One region of the Blautia sp. OM06-15AC genome, then DNA from elsewhere that is predicted to be linked to it. Evidence: a T-box and tRNA genes for the amino acid it is inferred to sense, from the RefSeq annotation. Region 1 holds a T-box; the other regions hold tRNA genes.
The links. The T-box of region 1 lies ahead of DXB83_RS10580 (valine--tRNA ligase). A T-box ahead of a tRNA ligase gene usually reads a tRNA of that ligase, here a tRNA-Val.

Region 1 (7,390 bases):
CGAGTCCGTGGATCAGTACGTGGTGGAACGGAACCTGTTTAGTCTGCTCCAGTGCGGAGAATACCATACGGATAACCCAGAAGAAGATGATGTCGTATCCGGTTACGAGTACGTCAGTCGGATAGAAGTAATCAAATTCCGGTGTTTTCTCCGGCCATCCTAACGTGGAGAACGGCCACAGAGCGGAGCTGAACCAGGTATCCAGGGTATCCGGGTCCTGGGTGAGATGGGTGCTGCCGCATTTCGGGCATTTTTCCGGCATTCCACCTCTTACAACCGTGATCTCGCCACAGTCATCACAGGTATAGGCCGGGATACGATGACCCCACCAGAGCTGACGGGAAATACACCAGTCGTGGATATTGTTCAGCCAGTTCTGATAAATCTTGCTGAAACGATCCGGGATGAAGTTTACTTCCCCGTTCTTCTCTGCTTCGCTGGCAGCGGCAGCCATATCCGCCATTTTTACAAACCACTGTGGTTTGATCATCGGCTCTACGGTTGTCTTACATCTGTCGTGAGTTCCTACGTTATGAACGTGATCCTGAACCTTTACCAGAAGACCAAGCTTTTCGAGATCCTCTACCATGGCTTTTCTTGCCTCGTAGCGGTCCATGCCGGCGTATTTGCCGCACTTGTTGTTCATGGTTCCGTCATCGTTTAAGATGTTGATCTCTTCGAGGTTGTGGCGTTTTCCTACCTCAAAATCGTTCGGGTCGTGTGCCGGTGTAATTTTAACGCATCCAGTTCCGAACTCTTTGTCTACGTAAGCATCTGCGATAACCGGGATTTCACGGTCGGTCAGCGGCAGTTTCAGCATTTTTCCTACAATATCGGTGTATCTTTCATCCTCCGGATTGACAGCTACGGCAGTATCGCCGAGCAGAGTCTCCGGACGGGTGGTTGCGATTTCTACGAAGCGGCCTTCTTCTCCAACTACCGGGTAGTTGATGTGCCAGAAGTGGCCTGCCTGCTCCTGATATTCAACCTCTGCATCGGAGATGGAAGTCTGGCATACCGGGCACCAGTTGATGATGCGGCTTCCTTTGTAGATCCATCCTTTTTCATACAGACGGCAGAATACTTCTTCTACGGCTTTGGAGCATCCCTCGTCCATGGTGAAGCGTTCTCTCTCCCAGTCTGCGGAGGAGCCGATCTTTCTTAACTGGCTGTTGATGCGTCCGCCGTACTCTTTCTTCCACTCCCAGCAGTGCTCCAGGAATTTTTCGCGTCCGATTTCATCTTTGTCGATGCCCTGCTCTTTGAGCATATTGGTAACCTTTACCTCGGTTGCAATCGCCGCATGGTCGGTTCCCGGCTGCCAGAGGACTTCATATCCCTCCATCCGTTTGAAACGGCAGAGAATATCCTGCATGGTGTTGTCGAGTGCATGGCCCATGTGAAGCTGTCCGGTTACGTTCGGAGGCGGCATCATAATGGTAAACGGTTTTTTGTTCGGGTTTACAGTGGCGTGGAAATATCCTTTATCCAGCCATTTCTGATACAGTCTGTCCTCGAGTCCTTTCGGATCGTAGGTCTTTGCGAGTTCTTTGCTCATGAGATCCTCCTTTTATGTTTGGTGTATTGTGGTATTTATTCCCGCAGAGGCTTGTCTTAAATCAAAAACGCCCTTCACATACACATAACATGCATGCAAAGGGCGAAAATTCCGCGGTACCACCTTAATTTGTATCTCGTTTCGGAGTCTGTAACGTGACTCATGCGTGAGAACCTAATCATCACATCTTCTGTGCTTTTCAGCTCTCCGGTTCAGAAGCTACCTTCCATGACCACCTTCCCGGACAGCCTTTCAGCCGGTGAACCGTCCTCTCTTTTGGGGCCTGCCATGTACTCCTCTTCCTCATAACCTTTTCTTTTTCTGTTGGAATAGAAACTGCATTTATCATAATCGCGTTTTTTTATTTTGTCAAGCCGCCGCGGGCAAAAACCTTTCTTCTTATGGAAGTTTTAAGATTTCACGCGCTTATTTTCGGTGAATCCGCGATGCACAGTACTGCATTTCTGCGCGGCCGTACGACGCGTAGCGGACCTGTTCTTTCGAAAACGGCTTCGCATTGCTTGGCCGTCCCAGGTTTTCGCCGTGGATCACCTGATCCACAAGGTCGATGAGATCTGCGAGAACACCGAGGCTGAGCGGATTGTAAACCGGATGCGCCGTCGATTCAAACACCTGCGTGTGATGACCGCCGAAGAATTTCATGCGGCCGCCCTTTTTCACCAGCCACGCCATCAGACCAACCAGACCATCATAATACTCTTCCAGGCTCGTTCCGCCCGGCACCTGCATCCAGACACCGCAGCCGCTTCCGATCGCATCTCCGGTGAACAGGTAATTCTGTTTCGTCTCCAGCACAACAACGCTGCCCGGCGTATGGCCCGGTGTCTGACAGACGGCCAGCTCTGTGCCGCCGAGCGGAATCACGGAATCGGTACGGATGTCATGAATCTCCTCCCACGGTTTTAATTTTCCCGCTGTCAGCATCACAAGCGTCTCTGGATCCATCTTCTTTTCATCGTGGCACATGTACACCTCATCAAACTCATCCATGTGATACATGTGATCCGGATGCGCATGCGTGATGACCAGCAGAAGCGGCTTGTCCGTCAGCTCACGGATCACCGGCAGAATCTTTGTGCCTGCCGTAATGCCGGTATCAATGACAGCCGCTTTTTCTTCACCTTCTACTACATAGAACGATGAATTTCCTGCGTCCAAAATACAGTAAATTTTTTCCCCGATTTCTGTTACCTGAAAACCCTCCATGATGTAAAACCTCCTTAAAATAATAATGTACCCTCGGAGTCTTTCTGTGCTTGCTTTTTTCCTTTCGGCAATTCAGTGCCCCGCATTCTCTTCCCCGATGATAATCGAAAGCAGCGTATGATCCAGCATGATCGTGCGGTTCCACGGATTGAAAATCACACCGCTGATCTCCTTTGTTTCGGATGCCATGTGGATCAGCTGTTCCAGGCTCACGAGAAACGTGGATTTCACGCTGCCGGCGCCCTTTAATTCCTCATCAAAGCTCGTAAACGCGGCCCACCAGACTTTTCCGTCTGCGCTCTTTACCGTTCCGATCCGGATCTGATCGTCGCCGGATGGCGGTTCCACGGAAAGAATCGCCTGTCCGCCCTCTTTCATTCTGCGTCGGATCACCGTCAGCACGTGTGCCAGCAGTTCCGGCGTCGGCTCCTTTTGCAATTCCAGAATTGCTTCCTCTATCTTTTCATTCCCCTGCAGACCTTCGTCTTTTGGAGTATCTGTTTCTTTTGCCATTGCTCTTATCCTTTCTTTTTCGCTTTTCCCACACAGAATCTGTGTACCATCATCCCCGGCAGCTTCGGCACTTCCGATGACATTTACTCTGCGCCTACCCAGATGCCGTCTTTCCCGCAGAATCTGCGCTCTTTTGATAAATCCAAAACGTTTTCCATCCGCTTTAAGATCTGATCGTACTTCCCTTCCCGCATCAATGCAATCGTCACCTGATCCGTTCCGATCTGCAGATGGCGGAAGCCGCGTTTTCCTTCCTCCGTCCACGGCAGAGTCAGCTCCAGTTCAAAGCCGCCGCTGCTTCCGTACAGCTCACCCGGCTGTTCGTCCGCAAACAGCTCGAAAAGCGGCTGATAATATGCTTTGAAATAATTCTCCTCTGGAAACCAAAGTGTCCCGTCCCCGGTCCGCTCCGGCTCTTTTACAACGGCATTCAGATAGCCTCTCTCGTAATACGTCATGCACGCCGCGCTCTTCGCCAGCGGATTTTCATTGATCTTCTCGATCTCCGACGCCGCCCGGCATCCGTTTCCAAAGGCCGCCTGGCTGTTCTCGCTCCTGCCGACCGGCTCCCAGACGCTCCATGCGTTCTGCTTTCCGTATCCGATCAGATCCTGGCGGTATGCACCGTTGTATTTTACAAATTTTTTCTCCCCCGGCTGCTCGATCAGGTTCAGCGGTACCATACAGTCAATTCCGTACAGCTTCTGCGCAATCAGCCGCGTGTAGATGATGCCGAGATAATGACAGATTGCACTGCGCTCCGCCGTGTCGAGATACATAATCTGCTCCGCTTTTACCAGCTGGTCGCCGCGTGTTTCGAGCACACTCTCCACCATCGCAATCCGTGACTGCAGCTCCGCCTTCCGTTTTCCGCGGTAGCGCGCCGACAGACGGCCGTACGGCATCGTGCTTGCAAGAACCGCGTGCAGCAGCTCCAGATTCGTGTATTTGATCATAATATCTTTCTTATTTAAACCGAGCTCTGCGTCGGTATCGACTTCCGTCACATTGATGATATATGTTTTTTCTTCGGTCAGTATCATTTGTTTTGCCTCTCTTTTTCAGTACTCTCTTCCATGCTCCTTCAGCCAGCTCTGCCACACTTTGTAATCGGGAATCTGCTGTGCCACCACCGCGTAAAACCGCGCGGAATGGTTCATCTCTTTCTGGTGCGCCAGCTCGTGGATAACGACGTAATCCATCACGCGCTCCGGCATCAGCACCAGTTTCCAGTTGTAGTTCAGGTTTCCGGCGCTGCTGCAGCTGCCCCAGCGGGTTTTCTGCTCACGAATTGTGATTCTGCCATACGTTACGCCCATCTCTTTTGCAAAATGTGCCGTCTTTTCCGCCAGCATCTGCGCCGCACGTTTAACCGCCGCTTTTCGTTCTGCTTCCGTCAGACGGTTCGCTGCTTTCTGCTCTGCGGCCGCCAACGCTTTTTCCCGGTGTGTGTGAATCCAATCCTGTTTTTCTTTTAAGAATGCTTCGATTTTGTATTTTGCCATCCGTTTCGGTGCGCGCACCACCACGCTTCCACCCGCTTTGACCTGGACGGCGAGCGTTTTGCGGGCGGAATACACGATCTCATAGGGAATCTGTTTTAAAATCCGTTCTGCGCTGTCTTTCTGTTCCATTTATTTTTCCTCAAAAGCTGTCTGTTTTACCATTTTTTTACCTGTTTTTCATTATACCTTTTTCCCGGCGGAAACGCAATCGGATTGCTCACAGAAAAAAACGCGAGCAGAATCACCGTTTTTCTTCCGGCAATTCTGCTCACATTTTTCTTTCTCTTATTTCAGCTCAATTTTTTTCTGCTTTCTTCGGATGCACAGCCTCACAAATAAAATCGCCGCCTGCACACAGAGAATCATCACCAAAATTCCAATCATGGACAGCGCTGTTGCCCCCAGTCTGATCAGTTTTCCCATTCTTTTTTCCTCACTTTTCTTTCTATCGTGCCAGAACCGGATCGGCTGCCGCATCCCACAGCAGGCTGTCCGTCTCACTTTGTTCCAGGTATCCATATTTTACCATTGCCGCCAGCACCTGCTTTTCCCGCTGCAGCGCCAGATCCGCGTGGCGCGACGGCGCGTAGGCGGACGGTGCATTCGGGATTCCGGCGAGGAGAACGGCTTCGCTGTCGGTCAGCTCCTGCGGTTCTTTCCCGAAGTAGCCAAGCGATGCTTCTTTCAGTCCATAGTAGCCATCCCCGAAATAGATGGTATTGATGTACAATTCCAGAATTTCTTCTTTCGAGAGCTGCCGTTCCACATAGAGTGCCGTCCACGCCTCTGCCGCTTTCCTGGCAAATGTCTTATTCTGATCGTAATACATGTTTTTTACCAGCTGTTGTGTGATGGTACTGCCTCCCTGCTCCGGTTTCATCACGCGGATATCATGTACAACGGCCCGCGCCATGCTGATCCAGTCTATCCCGTGATGTGTGTAATACCGATGATCCTCAACAGCAAGCACCGCTTTTTTGTACAGATCCGGCACCTGTTCAAGAGAAGCCCACTGTGCTCCGCTTCTGGCTTCCTCTACTGCCTGCGCGAGCGGCTTTTCCTTCACTGCCTTCTGATAGGAAACATATCCCTGGATTGCCCAGAACATTCCGGCCGTCAGCAGGATCAGGCAGAAAAATGCCAGAAAACCTCCAACCATTTTTCCCGCTGTTCCCCGGTGTTTTCGTGTTCTTTTTCTCATGGTTTCAAACCCCTTTGTTGTTCTTTCCTGCTTTCTATCCTACCATATCTCCCTTAACGCCTTCTTGCCTCTTTCTTAGGAATTCATTAAAATTTTGAAACTGTATGAAATGCATTTTGCACGTTTTCAAATAACCGCTGCTGCTGCGGAATACTTTAACCGAATCAGGCAAGTAGCGAAGCGGATTGCGAATATCCGCTTGACAAAACAGAAAAAGACAGACACCTGGCAGATTGTCAGGATGCCTGTCTCTTGTTTTTATCTTTTGGTTTTTCAGAAACGCTCTGTGATTATGCTGCGGTTCCGTAGTTCATTACATGAGCTGCTGACAGTGCTTTTCGAACGGCTACACCGAGAATTTCAGCTACTACAACGGAAATCACATCTTTTACGATGTACGGAACGGAAACTGCAAGGAACGAAGCCGGGATCGTGTTTCCTGTTACAATGGAAAACTGTACCACACCGAATGCGTGACATACCGCAAGACCTGCGATTCCAAGAACGAATGGTTTGCCCGGGAAGCCTTTTTTAATTCCGGCACCGCAGAGCATTGCCATCGGAATAAATCCGAAAATAAAGCCGCCGGCCGGTCCGAGAAGAGCGCCGAAGCCACCGCTCATGCCGGCATAAACCGGAACGCCGATCGCGCCGAGGATCAGATAAAGAGCGGACGATGCACCTCCCAATTTCCAGCCAAGCACGTAGCCGCAAAATGCCATTGCAAAGGTCTGCAGCGTCACCGGAACGCCGGTCGGAAGCGGAATCGTCACAATGGACAGTACCGCAAGCACTGCCGTCATCATGCCGGTCAGTACAATCTGTTTTGTTGTAAGTTTTGATTTTTTCATGAATGTAAGTCCTCCTCGTAGGTTCTTGTATGCAATTCTTTCTGTCTTTGAATTGTTAACCTTGTTACAATATAGGTTAATATTTCATTTTTGTCAATCTCTTTTTTAAAAATGCAGAGAGTTCTGCTACGATTCTGTTACACTTCCTGAAAATAGCGGTCACCCTCTTGTTTTCTGTTTTCTTTCTATGGTATACTATATAGTCTCGGAGTTTTTCCGGGAATTTTCACCCGATACAAACGATGAACTTTTACCTCATTTGAAAGGAGATACCCTCTATGAAACCTTCCGAAAATCCTCTCGGCTCGGAACCGGTCAGCTCTCTTTTGCGGCGTTTTGCGATTCCGAGCGTCATCGCGATGCTCGTCAGCGCCCTCTATAACATGGTAGACCAGCTCTTTATCGGTCACAGCATCGGCGTGCTCGGAAACGCAGCGACCAACGTAGCGTTCCCACTCAGCATGGTCTGCACATCCATCGGTCTGCTCTGCGGCATCGGCGGTGCTGCAAACTTCAATCTCTGCATGGGCAGACG
Region 2 (7,390 bases), on a different contig from region 1:
GGAAATGCTGTTGTCTGGGTCTATGAGGACCGCCTGCTGGAGCTGACTGCGGCGATGGAGCTGTATCTCGAGTTGTATGCGATGTTCGAGGAGGAGACGCTGCCGTCCGCGCAGTATGTAAAAGAGAGCATTTACTGGTATGTGAGCGATTACGCCGAGGAGCGCCAGGAATACCAGGTGCGCGAAATCGTCGACCCGTCGCTGCACTTTGTGAAGGATATTGTGATGGAATCTGATCTGACGGATCTGCGGTATCTGTACCAGTACGGCGAATATATCACCGAAAATGAGAAGGGTACAGCCCGCTTTTTAAATACGTTCAGCCAGGAAGAAATCGACGCGATGGCACGCACCTACACAGAAGGCTTCCGCAAGTGCTTTCTCGTGGCGCGAAAAGATCTGTCGAAAAAGAAGACAGTCAGCATCCGCTTCCACATCGGTTTTGAGCGCATGATCCGTGCGGCAATATTACAGTTCCGCGAGATGGGACTCGAGCCGGTGATTTCCCGCGGCGCGCGGAGAACGTGGGTTGCCGGTGCGTCTGCGAATAAGCAGTATGACTACGATCACCGGAACGATGAGGCGCTGTATCTCAACGAGGATCTCGTGAAGAGACGGCTCCGCGCGATGCAGGTGAAATACGACGAGTACAAAGAACTGGCGGACGGCTATGCCGGCCCTGCCGTGGTGGAAACCTTCGGCGAAGTTCCGTTTGAGCCAGTAAATAAAAAACAGGCACTGCACTTAAACGAGCGCCAGCAAAAGCTCCGTGTCGGTTTCCAGAACGAGGCGGGCCAGATTGTAAACCGCTATATCAAGGATGACGAGTACGGCTACACGATCATCGCCTACCCGATGCCGGAGATCGATCCGCGCTACGAAAAAATTTTCCGTGAGATCGTAAAGATCAACACGCTCGATTACGAAAAATACCAGCGCATCCAGCAGTACCTGATCGATGCGCTCGACGAGGGTGTTTCCGTGCATGTGCTTGGAAAAGGAGAGAACAGAACGGATCTGCGCGTGATGCTGCATCATCTGAACGATCCTGCGAAAGAGACGAATTTCGAGAACTGTGTTGCCGACTGCAATATTCCGGTCGGAGAGGTCTTTACTTCCCCGAGTCTTACCGGCACGACAGGCGTGCTCCATGTGACGGGGGTCTACCTGAACGAGCTGTATTACCGCGATCTCTGCCTGACGCTGACTGACGGCATGATCACCGCGTATGACTGCGCAAACTTCGAAAAAGAAGAGGACAATCGTACTTATATAGAAGAAAACCTGCTGTATCACCACAGGACGCTGCCGATCGGTGAGTTTGCCATCGGAACGAACACGACGGCGTACGTGATGGCAGAGCAGTACGGCATCGCCGGAAAACTGCCGATCCTGATTGCAGAGAAGATGGGCCCGCATTTTGCGATGGGCGACACCTGCTACGCCTGGGCGGAGGACAGCCCGATGTACAACCCGGACGGAAAAGAAGTAATCGCGCGCGAGAACGAGGTTTCGGCAAAACGGAAAGAAGATCCGTCGAAAGCATACTTCGGATGCCACACGGACATCACGATTCCGTACCGCGAACTGCAGTCGGTTGCGGTCGAAAAAGCAGACGGAACGACGATCCCTCTCATTGAGGACGGACGCTTCGTCCTGCCGGGAACGGAAGAATTAAATGAACCTTTTGGCTGATTATGGGTTGACATTTCTGCGCCTGCTTAGTATATTATAAGCAGAACTGAATGATTAAAACATAAATATAAGTATAACTAATGAATAACGCTTAGAACAGTTAATCAGAAAAGGAGAACAACATGGCTAAAGTAGGAATTGTGATGGGCAGCGACTCTGATATGCCGGTAATGAGCAAAGCAGCCGACATGCTGGAAAAATTTGGAATTGAGTACGAGATGAAAATCATCTCCGCACACCGCGAGCCGGATGTATTTTTCGAATATGCAAAAACCGCAGAGGAGAAAGGCTTCAAGGTTATCATTGCAGGCGCAGGTATGGCAGCTCATCTGCCGGGTATGTGCGCAGCTATTTTCCCAATGCCGGTCATCGGAATTCCGATGCATACCACATCGCTTGGAGGTCGTGATTCCCTGTACTCCATCGTACAGATGCCGAGCGGCATTCCGGTAGCAACCGTTGCCATCAATGGCGGTGCCAATGCCGGAATCCTGGCAGCAAAGATTCTTGCAACTTCCGATCCGGAACTGCTTGCAAAACTGAAAGCATATACACAGGAAATGAAAGAGCAGGTTGAGGCAAAAGACGCAAAACTGCAGGAAACAGGATACCGTAACTACAGTAAATAAAAACAAAGGACAAGGGAGGTTCACCATGGATTACAAGAACGCAGGAGTAGATATTGAAGCTGGATACAAATCAGTAGAATTAATGAAAGAGCATGTAAAGAAAACCATGCGCCCGGAGGTATTAGGCGGCCTTGGCGGTTTTTCCGGCGCTTTTTCCCTGGCAAAAATCAAAGAAATGGAAGAGCCGGTGCTGCTTTCCGGTACAGACGGATGCGGAACCAAGGTGAAGCTCGCCATGATTCTTGATAAACACGACACCATCGGCATTGATGCCGTTGCCATGTGTGTGAACGATATCGCATGTGCCGGCGGAGAACCGCTGTTCTTCCTCGACTACATCGCATGCGGAAAGAACTATCCGGAGAAGATCGCTTCGATCGTAAAAGGCGTTGCAGAAGGCTGTCTGCAGTCCGATGCGGCACTGATCGGCGGTGAGACCGCAGAGCATCCGGGCCTGATGCCGGAGGATGAGTACGATCTGGCAGGTTTTGCTGTCGGCGTATGTGACAAGAAAGACATGATTACCGGTGAAAATCTGGCAGCCGGAGACGTACTGATCGGCATGGCTTCCACCGGCGTTCACAGCAACGGATTTTCTCTTGTCCGCAAAGTTTTCGATATGACAAAAGATTCTTTAAATACATACTATGATGAGCTCGGCGCAACCCTCGGCGAGACCCTGCTTGCACCGACCCGTATCTACGTAAAAGCACTCCGCGCCATCAAAGATGCCGGTGTAACCGTAAAAGCATGCAGCCACATCACCGGAGGCGGCTTCTACGAGAACATTCCGCGTATGCTCAAAGACAACACCGTAGCCGTTGTACAGAAAGACAGCTACACCGTACCGCCGATCTTTGATCTGATGGCAAAGAAAGGCAATATCGACGAGCAGATGATGTACAACACCTTCAACATGGGTATCGGTATGGTACTGGCTGTTGATCCGAAAGATGTAGACGCAGTGATGAAAGCCATCCGTTCCACAGGAGATACGCCATATGTGATCGGCCACATTGAAAACGGAGAAAAAGGAGTACAGTTATGCTAAGATTAGCAGTTCTCGTCTCCGGCGGCGGCACGAACCTGCAGGCGATTCTGGATGCGATTGACGAGGGAATCATCACAAACGCGGAGGTTTCTGTTGTCATCAGCAACAATGCAGGAGCGTATGCGCTGGAGCGTGCGAAAAAGAAGGAGATTGATGCGGTATGCCTTTCCCCGAAGACCTTTGCATCGAGAGAAGCATTCAACGAGGCACTGCTGGCGAAACTGCAGTCGTACAACGTCGATCTCGTTGTGCTCGCAGGATGCCTGGTTGTGATCCCGCAGAGCATTGTGGATGCTTATCCGAATAAGATCATCAACATTCATCCGTCCCTCATTCCGTCGTTCTGCGGAACGGGCTATTACGGACTGAAAGTGCACGAGGGCGTATTATCCCGCGGCGTCAAAGTGACGGGAGCGACGGTTCATTTTGTGGACGGCGGAACAGACACCGGCCCGATTATTCTGCAGAAGGCAGTCGAAGTGCACGAGGGCGATACACCGAAGGCACTGCAGCAGCGCGTCATGGAAGAGGCCGAGTGGGTCATTATGCCGCGTGCGATTGATCTGATTGCAAACGGAAAAGTAACGGTAGAAGACGGACACGTAAAGATAAAGGAGTAAGAGCGATGAAAGTATTGATTGTAGGAAGCGGCGGAAGAGAGCATGCGATTGCCTGGAAGGTGGCGCAGAGCCCGAAGGTAGACAAGATTTACTGCGCTCCTGGAAACGCAGGAATTGCGGAGTACGCAGAGTGTGTCGATATTGCAGCGATGGAGTTTGACAAGCTCGTTGCTTTTGCGAAAGAAAAAGAGATTGACCTGACCGTCATCGGCATGGATGATCCGCTGGTCGGCGGTGTTGTCGATGCGTTTGAGGCAGAGGGACTGCGCGTATTCGGACCAAGAAAGAATGCGGCAATCCTGGAAGGATCGAAAGCGTTCTCCAAAGACCTGATGAAAAAATACCATATCCCGACGGCGGCATACGAGACATTCTCCGATCCAGAAGCGGCAGAGAAATATCTCGAGACTGCAAAATTCCCGATCGTGCTGAAAGCCGACGGTCTGGCTCTTGGAAAAGGCGTTCTGATCTGCAATACCTTAGAGGAAGCAAAAGAGGGCGTCAAGACGATCATGCTCGACAAGAAATTCGGCAGTGCCGGAAACGAGATGGTCATCGAGGAGTTTATGACGGGACGTGAGGTTTCCGTTCTCTCCTTTGTGGATGGAAAGACGATCAAGACGATGAGTTCCGCACAGGACCACAAGAGAGCAGGAGACGGCGACACCGGCCTGAACACCGGCGGTATGGGCAACTTCTCCCCGAGTCCGTTTTATACCGAAGAAGTGGATAAGTTCTGTAAGAAATATATCTATCAGCCGACCGTAGATGCGATGGCAGCTGAGGGAAGACCGTTTAAGGGAGTTATCTTCTTCGGACTGATGCTGACACCGGACGGACCGAAAGTGCTCGAGTACAATGCCCGCTTCGGCGATCCGGAGGCACAGGTTGTGCTTCCTCGTATGAAGACAGACATCATTGATGTATTTGAAGCCTGCATCGACGGAACTCTCGACCAGATCGACCTGCAGTTTGCAGATAATGCGTGTGTCTGCATCGTACTGGCTTCGAACGGTTATCCGGTTTCCTACGAAAAAGGATTCCCGATCCGCGGACTCGAGACGTTCAAAGAGCATGAGGGCTATTACTGCTTCCATGCAGGAACGAAGTTCAAAGACGGCGAGATCGTGACAAACGGAGGCCGTGTCCTCGGCGTGACAGCACTTGGCGATACCCTGAAAGAGGCACGTGCGAATGCATATAAGGCTGTTGACTGGGTTGACTTTGACAATAAATATTACCGCCATGATATTGGAAAAGCGATTGACGAAGCGTAACGTGAATGTGAATTTTAATTTTGAGTAAAATGGAGCCGCCAGAATCCCGGTGAAAGGGAAATCTGGCGGCTTTGTCTTTTTGTTCTGAAAAGGGAATAAAGCGCCGCCGTTCCGGATACAATAGTAAGGAGATCCTTTGCTTTTTAGCAGAATCAGAACAGGAAAGGCGGTCAGAAAAGATGGGAATCGTTTGTCTGGCGGGGATTTTTGCCGTATTTCTTCTGCTTGCATGGACGCTCTGCCGGGCGGCAGGATGGGAGAAAGAACGGGAAGATCTTGAACAGGAGCAGTACCTGAAAGAGTGGCGGGAGAAAAAGTTGAAAAAAATCGAAAAAATTTGAAAATTAGTGTTGACATTTGGCGGGTGGAATGCTATACTAACGAAGTCGGTTGGTGATACAGATAAAAAGCCAACAGACAAAACACTGATGTGGGGTCTTAGCTCAGCTGGGAGAGCATCTGCCTTACAAGCAGAGGGTCATAGGTTCGAGCCCTATAGGCCCCATATTTTATGAAAAACGGTGTTGAAAATGAATATGGCGAGATAGCTCAGTTGGCTAGAGCACGCGGTTCATACCCGCGGTGTCGAGGGTTCGAATCCCCCTCTCGCTACTTGTGGAACCCTTGAGAAATCAAGGGTTCTTTTAGCTTTATGGACAGTCTGATGATATGGCTGTCATGTCAAAATCGTGTCTTGAAATTCACAGGGATTTGTGAGAAAATGAGACTACCTAAGAGCTTGTTTTGGGCTCTGAAAGTAAATAAAACAGTAATGGATAGAAGAAAGATAAGGAAAAAACAATGATAGAGTTTAATAAACCACCTTTTATTGGAACAGAACTGGAATACATCCGCCAGGCGGCAGAGGAAAACAACAAGCTGTGCGGCGACGGTCCTTTTACGAAGAAATGTTCTGCCTGGATGCAGGACAATTTCAACGTAAAACATGCGATGCTTACGACATCCTGCACCCATGCACTGGAAATGGCAGCTTACCTGTCTGAGATTCGGCCGGGCGACGAAGTGATCATGCCGTCCTACACGTTTGTTTCCACTGCAGATGCCTTTGTTCTGCGCGGAGCAAAAATCGTCTACGTGGATATCCGTCCGGATACGATGAACATCGACGAGACCAAGATTGAGGATGCCATCACCGAAAAAACAAAAGCGATTGTTCCGGTTCACTATGCGGGCGTTGCCTGTGAAATGGATACCATCATGGATATTGCAAAACGCCATAACCTGAAGGTTGTAGAGGATGCGGCACAGGGTGTGAGCGCGTACTACAAGGGAAAAGCCCTTGGAACGATCGGCGATTTTGGCTGCTACAGCTTCCATGAGACGAAAAACTATACGATGGGAGAGGGCGGCGCACTGCTGTTCCAGGATGAGAATTATCTGGAAAAAGCAGAGATCCTTCGTGAAAAGGGAACGAACCGCAGCAAGTTTTTCCGCGGACAGATCGACAAATATACCTGGATCGACTACGGTTCCTCCTATCTGCCGAGCGATATGAATGCTGCTTACCTGCTTGCAGAACTCGAGGAACATGAGAAAATCGATAGAAAGCGGATGGCCATCTACAACTATTACCATGAGCAGCTCCGTCCGCTGGCTGAGGCCGGAAAGATCGAGCAGCCGGTTGTGCCGGAAGGCTGTGTACATAATGCGCATATGTACTTCATCAAGGCAAGAAATCTGGAAGTACGTACAAAACTGATCAACTATATGAAAGAGCGCGGTGTGATGTGTGTCTTCCATTACGTTCCGCTCCATACCTCCCCGGCCGGACAGAAGTTCGGTGTTTTCCACGGAGAGGACAAATACACAACAAAAGAGAGCGAGCGCCTGATGCGTCTGCCGATGTTCTACAGCCTGTCTGAACAGGATATGGCATATGTCGTAGAGTGCCTCATGGACTTTAAAGAGTGGTAACATTTCATGTATGAGAAGTTTTTAAACTACTTTACGGACTATATTTTCGTGAAGGATGAGCCGCAGAAAGCCGATGTGATTTTTGTGCCGGGAAACGGATATCCGCAGATGGCGGCGCACGCGGCAGAACTCTGGAAAGAAGGATTTGCGCCGTATGTGCTTCCGTCGGGAAGATACAGTACT
Region 3 (7,390 bases), on a different contig from region 1:
GCTCCTGATAAATCTCTGTGTGAAACATTTTCCGGAAAATTTCACTCCGATCCGCTGTTCCTGTCAGCAGAAGCTTCTGGAAATCTCCCTGCGCAATCATCGCAATCTGTCGGAACTGACGCTGATCCAGCCCGAGAAGTTCTGTCACTTTCTTTGTCACTTCCGAAGTTTTCGTAACCGGCTGCCGCTCATCCGGAAAAATCAGTTCTGCATTCGCTTTCTCCATCGTCATGCCCTGTCCGCGGTCCTTCGGGCGCAGATATTCCGGGTTTCTCTTTACCGTATAGTCCTTTCCCTGATACGTAAACGTAAGCTCTACGAAGGTACGCACCTCCGGTTTTGCATACTTACTGCGGAACATTTCGCCTTTCCGGATTTCACCGCTCGCTTCCCCGTAAAGCGCAAACGTGATGGCATCAAAAATCGTTGTTTTTCCCGCGCCGGTGTCCCCCGTAATCAGATACAGACCGCCGCCAAGCCGGTCAAAATCAAGTTCCATCCGGTCCGCATACGGTCCGAATGCACTGATGACTAATTTCTTTGGTTTCATGCCTTCATCCCCCGTAACAATTCTTCCACCAGCGCTTTCTGCTGTGCGGTCATGCTCTGATTATTCTGTAATTCATAAAATTCCCGGAACAGTTCCAGTTCTGATTTTTCCTCCACTCGTTCCGCCGTGCCAATGTCTGCAGCAGACCGGGTTCTTTTGTTATCGTACTCCAGGCGCATCAGGTTCGGATAGATCGTTCGGAGTTTTGCCATTCCATCCGGCACATCTTCTTCATCCGTCAACGTCACCAGAAGGTAATCCTCGCAGTCGCTGTTCTCATAAAATGTTTTTGCCGTGACTTCCAGATACGTCCCCCGGATTTTCCTGAGATCGTGCAAGGGCTTTAATGGAATTGTTCTAAGCTCCACCGTTCCTTTTTCTTTTAATTCGATCACCGTAATCGTTTTTTCCTGTCCTGCTTCCGAAAAAGAATATTTCAGCGGCGAACCGCAATAGCGAACCGTATCTCTTTCCACCTTCTGTGGGCTGTGGATGTGCCCCAGTGCAGCATAATCAAACTTTTCAAACAATTCTGCCGGAATCTGATCCAAGTCGCCAACCTGCAGTTCTTCTGCATCACATCGTTTTGCCCCGGTTACGAACTGGTGGGCCAGAATCACATTTCGATCCTGTTCATCAACCAGATCCTGTTCCAGTGCAATCCGAACTGCATCCGCTGTACACATTACTTCTTCCGCACGCTCCGGCAGGGCATGACGCACCACCGCAGGCCGTAAAAACGGAAGCAGATGAATCCACACCGTGCCATACGCATCCTGCAGCGGAATTTTCTCTATCGTTCCATTGTATACCTTTGAAAAATAGATCCCGCTTTTTCCCATCAGGCTGGATCCAAATGCCAGACGCTCGGCGGAATCATGGTTTCCACTGATGATAAAAGTGGGAATCCGATTGGTGGAAAGCTCTGTCAGAAACGCATCAAAAACCTGAACCGCTTCTGCACTTGGAATCGTACTGTCGTAAATATCTCCGGAAAGCAGTACGCCATCTGGTCTCTCTCTTTTTGCAGCATGCAGAATCTGCGACAAAATGTACTTCTGATCCTCGATCATCGAAAATTCATTGACTCGCTTTCCGATGTGGAGATCGGATAAGTGGAATAATTTCATAAGCGCCTCCCTGTCATTTTCCATGGTATTGTAATCTGCAGGGCCCGCCACTGGCAGCCCCCTCCGAACGTAAAACAACAAAAGCCCCTGCTTTCGCAGGAGCTCTCTCTTTCGTAGCGAGAGGGGGATTCGAACCCTCGACACCGCGGGTATGAACCGCGTGCTCTAGCCAACTGAGCTATCTCGCCATACTATATTTTTAGAAGTATGGGGCCTACAGGGCTCGAACCTGTGACCCTCTGCTTGTAAGGCAGATGCTCTCCCAGCTGAGCTAAGACCCCATATCTGTTTTCTAGCAGTTCTTACGTCCTGCTGACAATATGTATATTAGCACGCTTTGTTCTGTTTGTCAACGATATTTTTTGAAATTTTTCAAATTTTTTCTTTTGTTTCTACAATACCAGCGATTTCATGTCCTTCCGGCATACGCTGTCTTTAACTGTCCAAAGTTATTTTTTCTATGCATCTTTCCGCTTTCTCATCTCTTTCAGTTTCTGGTTCATGCTTTCCGCCACCATATGGTCATTTACATATACGATCAGATTCACCGTAACATAAACTCCAATAATCAAAACCTCCATCAGCACGACCATTTTAGCTTTGCTGAAGTAAAACCATCCGAATGCTCTGCCAAGTCCCAGGACAGCACAATTGGCATAGATAAAATAGATGATCTGCCGTGCAATCATGCCCTGTTTGGATACTTCTTTTCCTTCCTCATCCGGGTACATCAGAATCGGGATGGAGCATACAGCGGAAACCAGAAGAATCTGCCAGAGAATCATGACACTGATCTGGGCATCCAGACCGCACATCACAGTAATATAGATCGCGGACGCAAGCAGAACGCACACGGTAATTTTCGAAAAAATATTTGCAAGAATTTTTATTTTATTCATCATTGTTTTCGCCTCCCTACAATCCCAGTCGTTCTTTCAGAACCGGCACATACTGCCGGGAAATAATCACTTTTTCCTCATTTTCGAGTAACGCTTCAAATCTGCCGCCAAAAGCAGGCGACAAATGCCGGATTTTGTCCAGATTTAGAATCATGGATTTGGAGGCCCGCATAAATGGAAAAGACACCAGCTGTTCTTCTAACTGATACAGTTTTTCTTTAACTTCATAAACATTCTTTTGTCCATAGGCAAAGACCTTATTGTCCGTTGCCTCAAAATAGAAAATATCCGGAAGTGCCAGAAGAGTAATTCCTTTTGCATCGTATCCCGTAATTTTTCGATCCCCGTTTTTCAGTTTGCAGATCAGATGGTTGATGTCCTCCGTCAGCACACGGCATTTGATGATGATTTCTTCCTCTTCGTCCGGAGATGGATTGATGATCGTTATCTTCACATTGGTTCCCTCTTTTCTTTTCCCTATCCTCTTTTATATCGGATTTTCTTGGAGATGTCTATCCCTTGTATGGTATGCTGTATAAAAATTTTCGAATCAGTTTCAACTTTTTTGCTGTATACGGCTGATAGCGGATCGGAAAATCCATCCATGTCTTTTTATCCACGATGCTGCGCTTATGTGTGAATTCCGCAAATCCGGCCTCACCGTGATAGCCGCCCATACCGCTTTCTCCTACACCGCCAAACGGCATCTCACTGGTAGCAAGATGAATCAGTGTGTCGTTGATGCAGCCACCGCCAAACCGGCACCTCTCCAGAACCGTTTTCTTCACCTTTTTGTTTTCCGTAAAGCAGTACAGGGCAAGCGGTTTGGGGCGTTGATTGATCCAGGAGAGTGCATCCTCAAGTTTTTCATACGTCAATACTGGCAGGATGGGACCAAAAATCTCCTCCTGCATGACCGCATCTTCCCATTCTACGTGATCCAACACAGTAGGTTCGATCCGTAGTTGATAAACTTTCCAAAGACAATTCGTCTTGCCGCAAGCCGGATCTTACTGCTTTTTTCTACAATGCATGGGCTTTTTCCGCCAAGTTCCAGTGTCACGGGCGTCAGATGTCTTGCAGCACTTTCCATGACCTGCTTTCCGACCGCTACACTTCCTGTGAAAAAAATCTTATCAAATTTTTCCTGTAAAAGTGCCTGATTTTCCTCCCGTCCGCCTAAAACAACGGCAACATATTCTGGTGGAAAACATTCTTCTAACAGATCTTTCAGGACATTTGCACTGGCCGGTGCATAAGCACTTGGCTTTACCACCGCAGTATTTCCTGCCGCAATGGCATCTACCAGCGGTTCTAACGTCAGCAGAACAGGGTAATTCCACGGGCTCATAATCAGCACATTGCCATAAGGAGAAGGGCTTTGATAACTTTTCGCAGCGAACTGCGCCAGCGGTGTTCTGACATGTTTTTGTCTGCAAAGCCGCCCTAAGTGCTGCTTCATCCAGCGGATTTCCCCCTGCACCAGTCCAATCTCACACATCACACTCTCCGTCTTGCTCTTTCCAAGATCCGTATGCAGCGCTTTGCAGAGGATCTGCTCCTGTTTTTGCAAGGCCATTTCCAATCTGCTCAAAGCCTCCATCCGCACATACAAACGCCCATTTAATGCGGTACGAACCGAAACAACACGATCCGCATTTACAATCGTTGTCTTTGATGCACGCTACATACATTTTCTTGTTATTTTCTCTTCCAGCTGATACAGTCTGCTTTTAATTTCATAAAACTTATTTGACGTATAAGCAAACACCTTGTTTTGCACTGCCTCGAAATATAAAATATCTTCTGTTCTTATGGAAACACATTATTTCTTTTCTGTGTATCCCCGGATAGATTCCCCTTTGCTTCTTACATACTCTTTTATTTCTGCAAATTCTTTCGTAAAATTTACATATTCGAGTATAACGCCCTCTTTTTCCGGGTCATCGATCTCTCTTTCTGTAATATTCATAACTGTCTCTTTTCTCATTTTTTATTCATTCTATAGTCGAAGGATATATTTACTTCCCATCTTTCTCCGGAAGAGCTGTCATGCACAAAAAAATAATTCCAAATACCACAACACATCCAACCATAAGCATCACCATCTGATTTACACTTACTACAGACCCCTGGAACTTCGGGTTACAATCCAGTGTATCACGAATCGCAGTAATCATTTCTTCTGGCAGCTGATTGTTCTCCATCTCTTCGAAGATTCCACGGAGCATATGATTTTTCAGCAGAGAAGTTCCGTAGGTACTTGGCAGATACGACAGTACTTTCTGCAGGCCGCTGCCGAAATTTGAAATCGGCATGTAAGCTCCGCATAAAAATCCATACCCGGCACTTACGATCGTTCCCACTGCGGATAACTGACCCTGGGTTGTCAGTGGAAAACTGACGATGCTTGACAACGTGCTTCCAAAGAGTACCAGTAAAATTTCATCGAGAAGAACCCAGAATACATCTACAGCGCTCATATACCAGCCCATTTTGTACATATAGCCAAGGCATAATACAAGCGCAAGCCCATTCACCAGCAGGGAATTGACTACAGTAGATAAAAAATACCCAAGATAAAGCTGTGCTTTGCTGATTGGCGATACATTAAAATCTTTCCTTGTTCCGTTTGCCCGGTCCTGTACCATCGTAAGATTCACGCAGAATGTCACAGTCACACAGCTGACTGCCAGAAGAGCCGCGGCAAGCTGTGCGGCCACCGTTCCATCGATCAGTTTGTCTGAGATTGTAATCATGTCCGGGATCGCGGACACAAAGGAATCTCTGTATACGTTTGCCAGAAATGTAGCATACAGCAAAATCAGAATTCCCGGAGTAATTAAAGCCGAAAAAAACATTCCTCTGTCTTTAAAAAACAATTTTCTGTTTCGACTTATAAGTGCAAATACTGCCTTCATCTGTGCTCACCTCCCAATGTTTTTCCTGTTACAGCAAGAAATACATCATCCATTCTGCCCTTTACCACTTCATAATCACGGAATATTTCCTGATGTTCCACGATCAGCCGGGTAGCCTCTGCGGTATTTTTTACTTTTAACTGATAGCCATCCCGGATCTTTTTATACTCTCTGCCCAGTGTTTTGATTTCTTCTCCTGTCACACCATAAACAGACATAGTGTCCTGCACATACTCATTTTTCAGCTCAAAAGGAGTTCCTTCTGCCACGATGCTTCCTTTATCCAGAATCACCACATAACCGGCATTTGCAGCTTCTTCCATGTAGTGCGTAGTCAGAAAAACTGTCAGCTTTTCTTCCACTCGAAGTTTTTCAATGATATCCCAGATCAAAAGCCGCGTCTGTGGGTCAAGTCCTGTCGTTGGTTCATCTAAAATCAGAAGTTCGGGCCGATGCAGCAAGGCTCTTGCAATATCAATTCTTCTTCTCTGTCCGCCGGACAGTTTTCCGACCGGCCGGTTCAGATAATCTCCGAAATCAAAAATCTCCACCAGTTCCCGCAATCTTTTTTCAAACGCTTTTCCTGTTATTCCATAAAGCGCTGCTCTGTTTTTCAGATTTTCCCTGACGGTAAGTGGCTTGTCCAGCACACTGTCCTGAAATACCACGCCAAGCATTGTTCCAACTTTCCTTCCGATCTTATCCAGATCTGTGCCCTGGATCTGAACCGTTCCGCTGTCTTTGCGAAGCTGCCCGCAGATGATCGAAATCGTTGTGCTCTTCCCTGCCCCGTTTACACCAAGGAATGCAAAGAGCTCTCCTTTTTTCACCTGAAAACTCAGATCATTGACTGCTTTTACATCACCAAAGCTTTTCTTTAAATGAGTGATTTTAATCATATCTGTTTCCATTACGCCTGCCTTCTCCTTTGATTTCTTTGCTGTTCCACATAAAAAATATCAGACAATTTCAATTGATACAAAACGTGATTTTTATATCCACATACCGATGTTTGTCCAAATACAGCTTCCCGAACATTCTGCACCCAGGATGCTTCCCTGTTGTGGCAATATACCATAACATGTTCTTCCTGCTTTGGATCAATCTGTTCCACCTCACATTTCATCCATCTCACCCCCAGTTATTCCTATTTCTTTTATATATGATTTTACAGCATTCGTCCAGTCTGCATGATGTAAAATGCAGAAATTCGCGGGTAAGATGCCAATTTCTGTTGTCTGCTCGTCTGGCGCATAGGAATTCATAAAAATAAGTGGAAAGCCATGTCAATGGACATGAAACTTTCCACTTATTCATTTTCATAAATTTTTTAATCACTTGAAACTCCACGTCATGAATTTCCGCTTATCTTAATACTTCATCTTTGATCTGTTGTCCTTCCATCTTTTCAACATTCCTCTTCTCAAAATGAGTTATGAATACGAAATCCTAAAATAGTCTAAATATGCCTTATACCGATCCTGCGCTGTCAGACAGGTATCCATCAGATAACCTTTTTCATTATTCCATTCTTTCAGACCACGATAATAAAACATCTTCAGATCCTCTTCGATCATGAACGGAACGATATTGTACTTCAGGCATTCCTTGAACATAAGCAATCGGCCTACACATAATTTCTTCTCATCTTCAACAACTAATAATCTCCATTTATTTTTCTCCATTTTCTTAACAGGAATTTTACGCCCTCTATTGTATAATGCAAACATCGAAAGGTCAATAAACGGACTTTGAACATTGAAAGGAGTATTTTAATGAAATCTGAAAAAGCAACACAGATTCTTTTACTTGCAGCCGGTCTGGTGTTTTTCCTTGTCGGGATCTTCCGCGGAGAAGCAGCGGTTGTTCTTAGCAAGGCAATAAAATTAT

Region 2: it encodes a tRNA-Val, which carries the amino acid that the T-box ahead of DXB83_RS10580 (valine--tRNA ligase) is inferred to sense. The anticodon was not compared.
Region 3: it encodes a tRNA-Val, which carries the amino acid that the T-box ahead of DXB83_RS10580 (valine--tRNA ligase) is inferred to sense. The anticodon was not compared.

What each region holds. Positions count from the first base shown of each region.
Region 1 covers NZ_QULD01000007.1:100,451-107,840, reverse strand. Annotated here, with positions in the region: gene DXB83_RS10580 (valine--tRNA ligase) at 1-1,558, opposite strand, end outside; T-box leader at 1,654-1,874, opposite strand; gene DXB83_RS10575 (MBL fold metallo-hydrolase) at 1,985-2,785, opposite strand; gene DXB83_RS10570 (SseB family protein) at 2,858-3,298, opposite strand; gene DXB83_RS10565 (hypothetical protein) at 3,382-4,341, opposite strand; gene DXB83_RS10560 (M48 family metallopeptidase) at 4,360-4,932, opposite strand; gene DXB83_RS16480 (hypothetical protein) at 5,089-5,226, opposite strand; gene DXB83_RS10555 (transglycosylase domain-containing protein) at 5,249-6,004, opposite strand; gene DXB83_RS10550 (biotin transporter BioY) at 6,295-6,855, opposite strand; gene DXB83_RS10545 (MATE family efflux transporter) at 7,134-7,390, shown strand, end outside.
Region 2 covers NZ_QULD01000013.1:24,249-31,638, reverse strand. Annotated here, with positions in the region: gene DXB83_RS14125 (aminopeptidase) at 1-1,695, shown strand, start outside; gene purE (5-(carboxyamino)imidazole ribonucleotide mutase) at 1,818-2,324, shown strand; gene purM (phosphoribosylformylglycinamidine cyclo-ligase) at 2,350-3,375, shown strand; gene purN (phosphoribosylglycinamide formyltransferase) at 3,369-3,995, shown strand; gene purD (phosphoribosylamine--glycine ligase) at 4,001-5,272, shown strand; gene DXB83_RS16595 (hypothetical protein) at 5,452-5,613, shown strand; tRNA gene DXB83_RS14100 (tRNA-Val) at 5,705-5,777, shown strand; tRNA gene DXB83_RS14095 (tRNA-Met) at 5,811-5,884, shown strand; gene rffA (dTDP-4-amino-4,6-dideoxygalactose transaminase) at 6,074-7,207, shown strand; gene DXB83_RS14085 (YdcF family protein) at 7,214-7,390, shown strand, end outside.
Region 3 covers NZ_QULD01000009.1:83,080-90,469, forward strand. Annotated here, with positions in the region: gene DXB83_RS12105 (SbcC/MukB-like Walker B domain-containing protein) at 1-550, opposite strand, end outside; gene DXB83_RS12110 (exonuclease SbcCD subunit D) at 547-1,680, opposite strand; tRNA gene DXB83_RS12115 (tRNA-Met) at 1,795-1,868, opposite strand; tRNA gene DXB83_RS12120 (tRNA-Val) at 1,889-1,961, opposite strand; gene DXB83_RS12125 (DUF3021 family protein) at 2,139-2,582, opposite strand; gene DXB83_RS12130 (LytTR family DNA-binding domain-containing protein) at 2,596-3,033, opposite strand; partial or broken gene DXB83_RS17290 (aldehyde dehydrogenase family protein) at 3,092-4,245, opposite strand; gene DXB83_RS17390 (LytTR family DNA-binding domain-containing protein) at 4,264-4,395, opposite strand; gene DXB83_RS16515 (hypothetical protein) at 4,405-4,551, opposite strand; gene DXB83_RS12145 (ABC transporter permease) at 4,601-5,500, opposite strand; gene DXB83_RS12150 (ABC transporter ATP-binding protein) at 5,497-6,411, opposite strand; gene DXB83_RS12155 (hypothetical protein) at 6,411-6,626, opposite strand; partial or broken gene DXB83_RS12160 (cell filamentation protein Fic) at 6,934-7,131, opposite strand; gene DXB83_RS12165 (CD1871A family CXXC motif-containing protein) at 7,276-7,390, shown strand, end outside.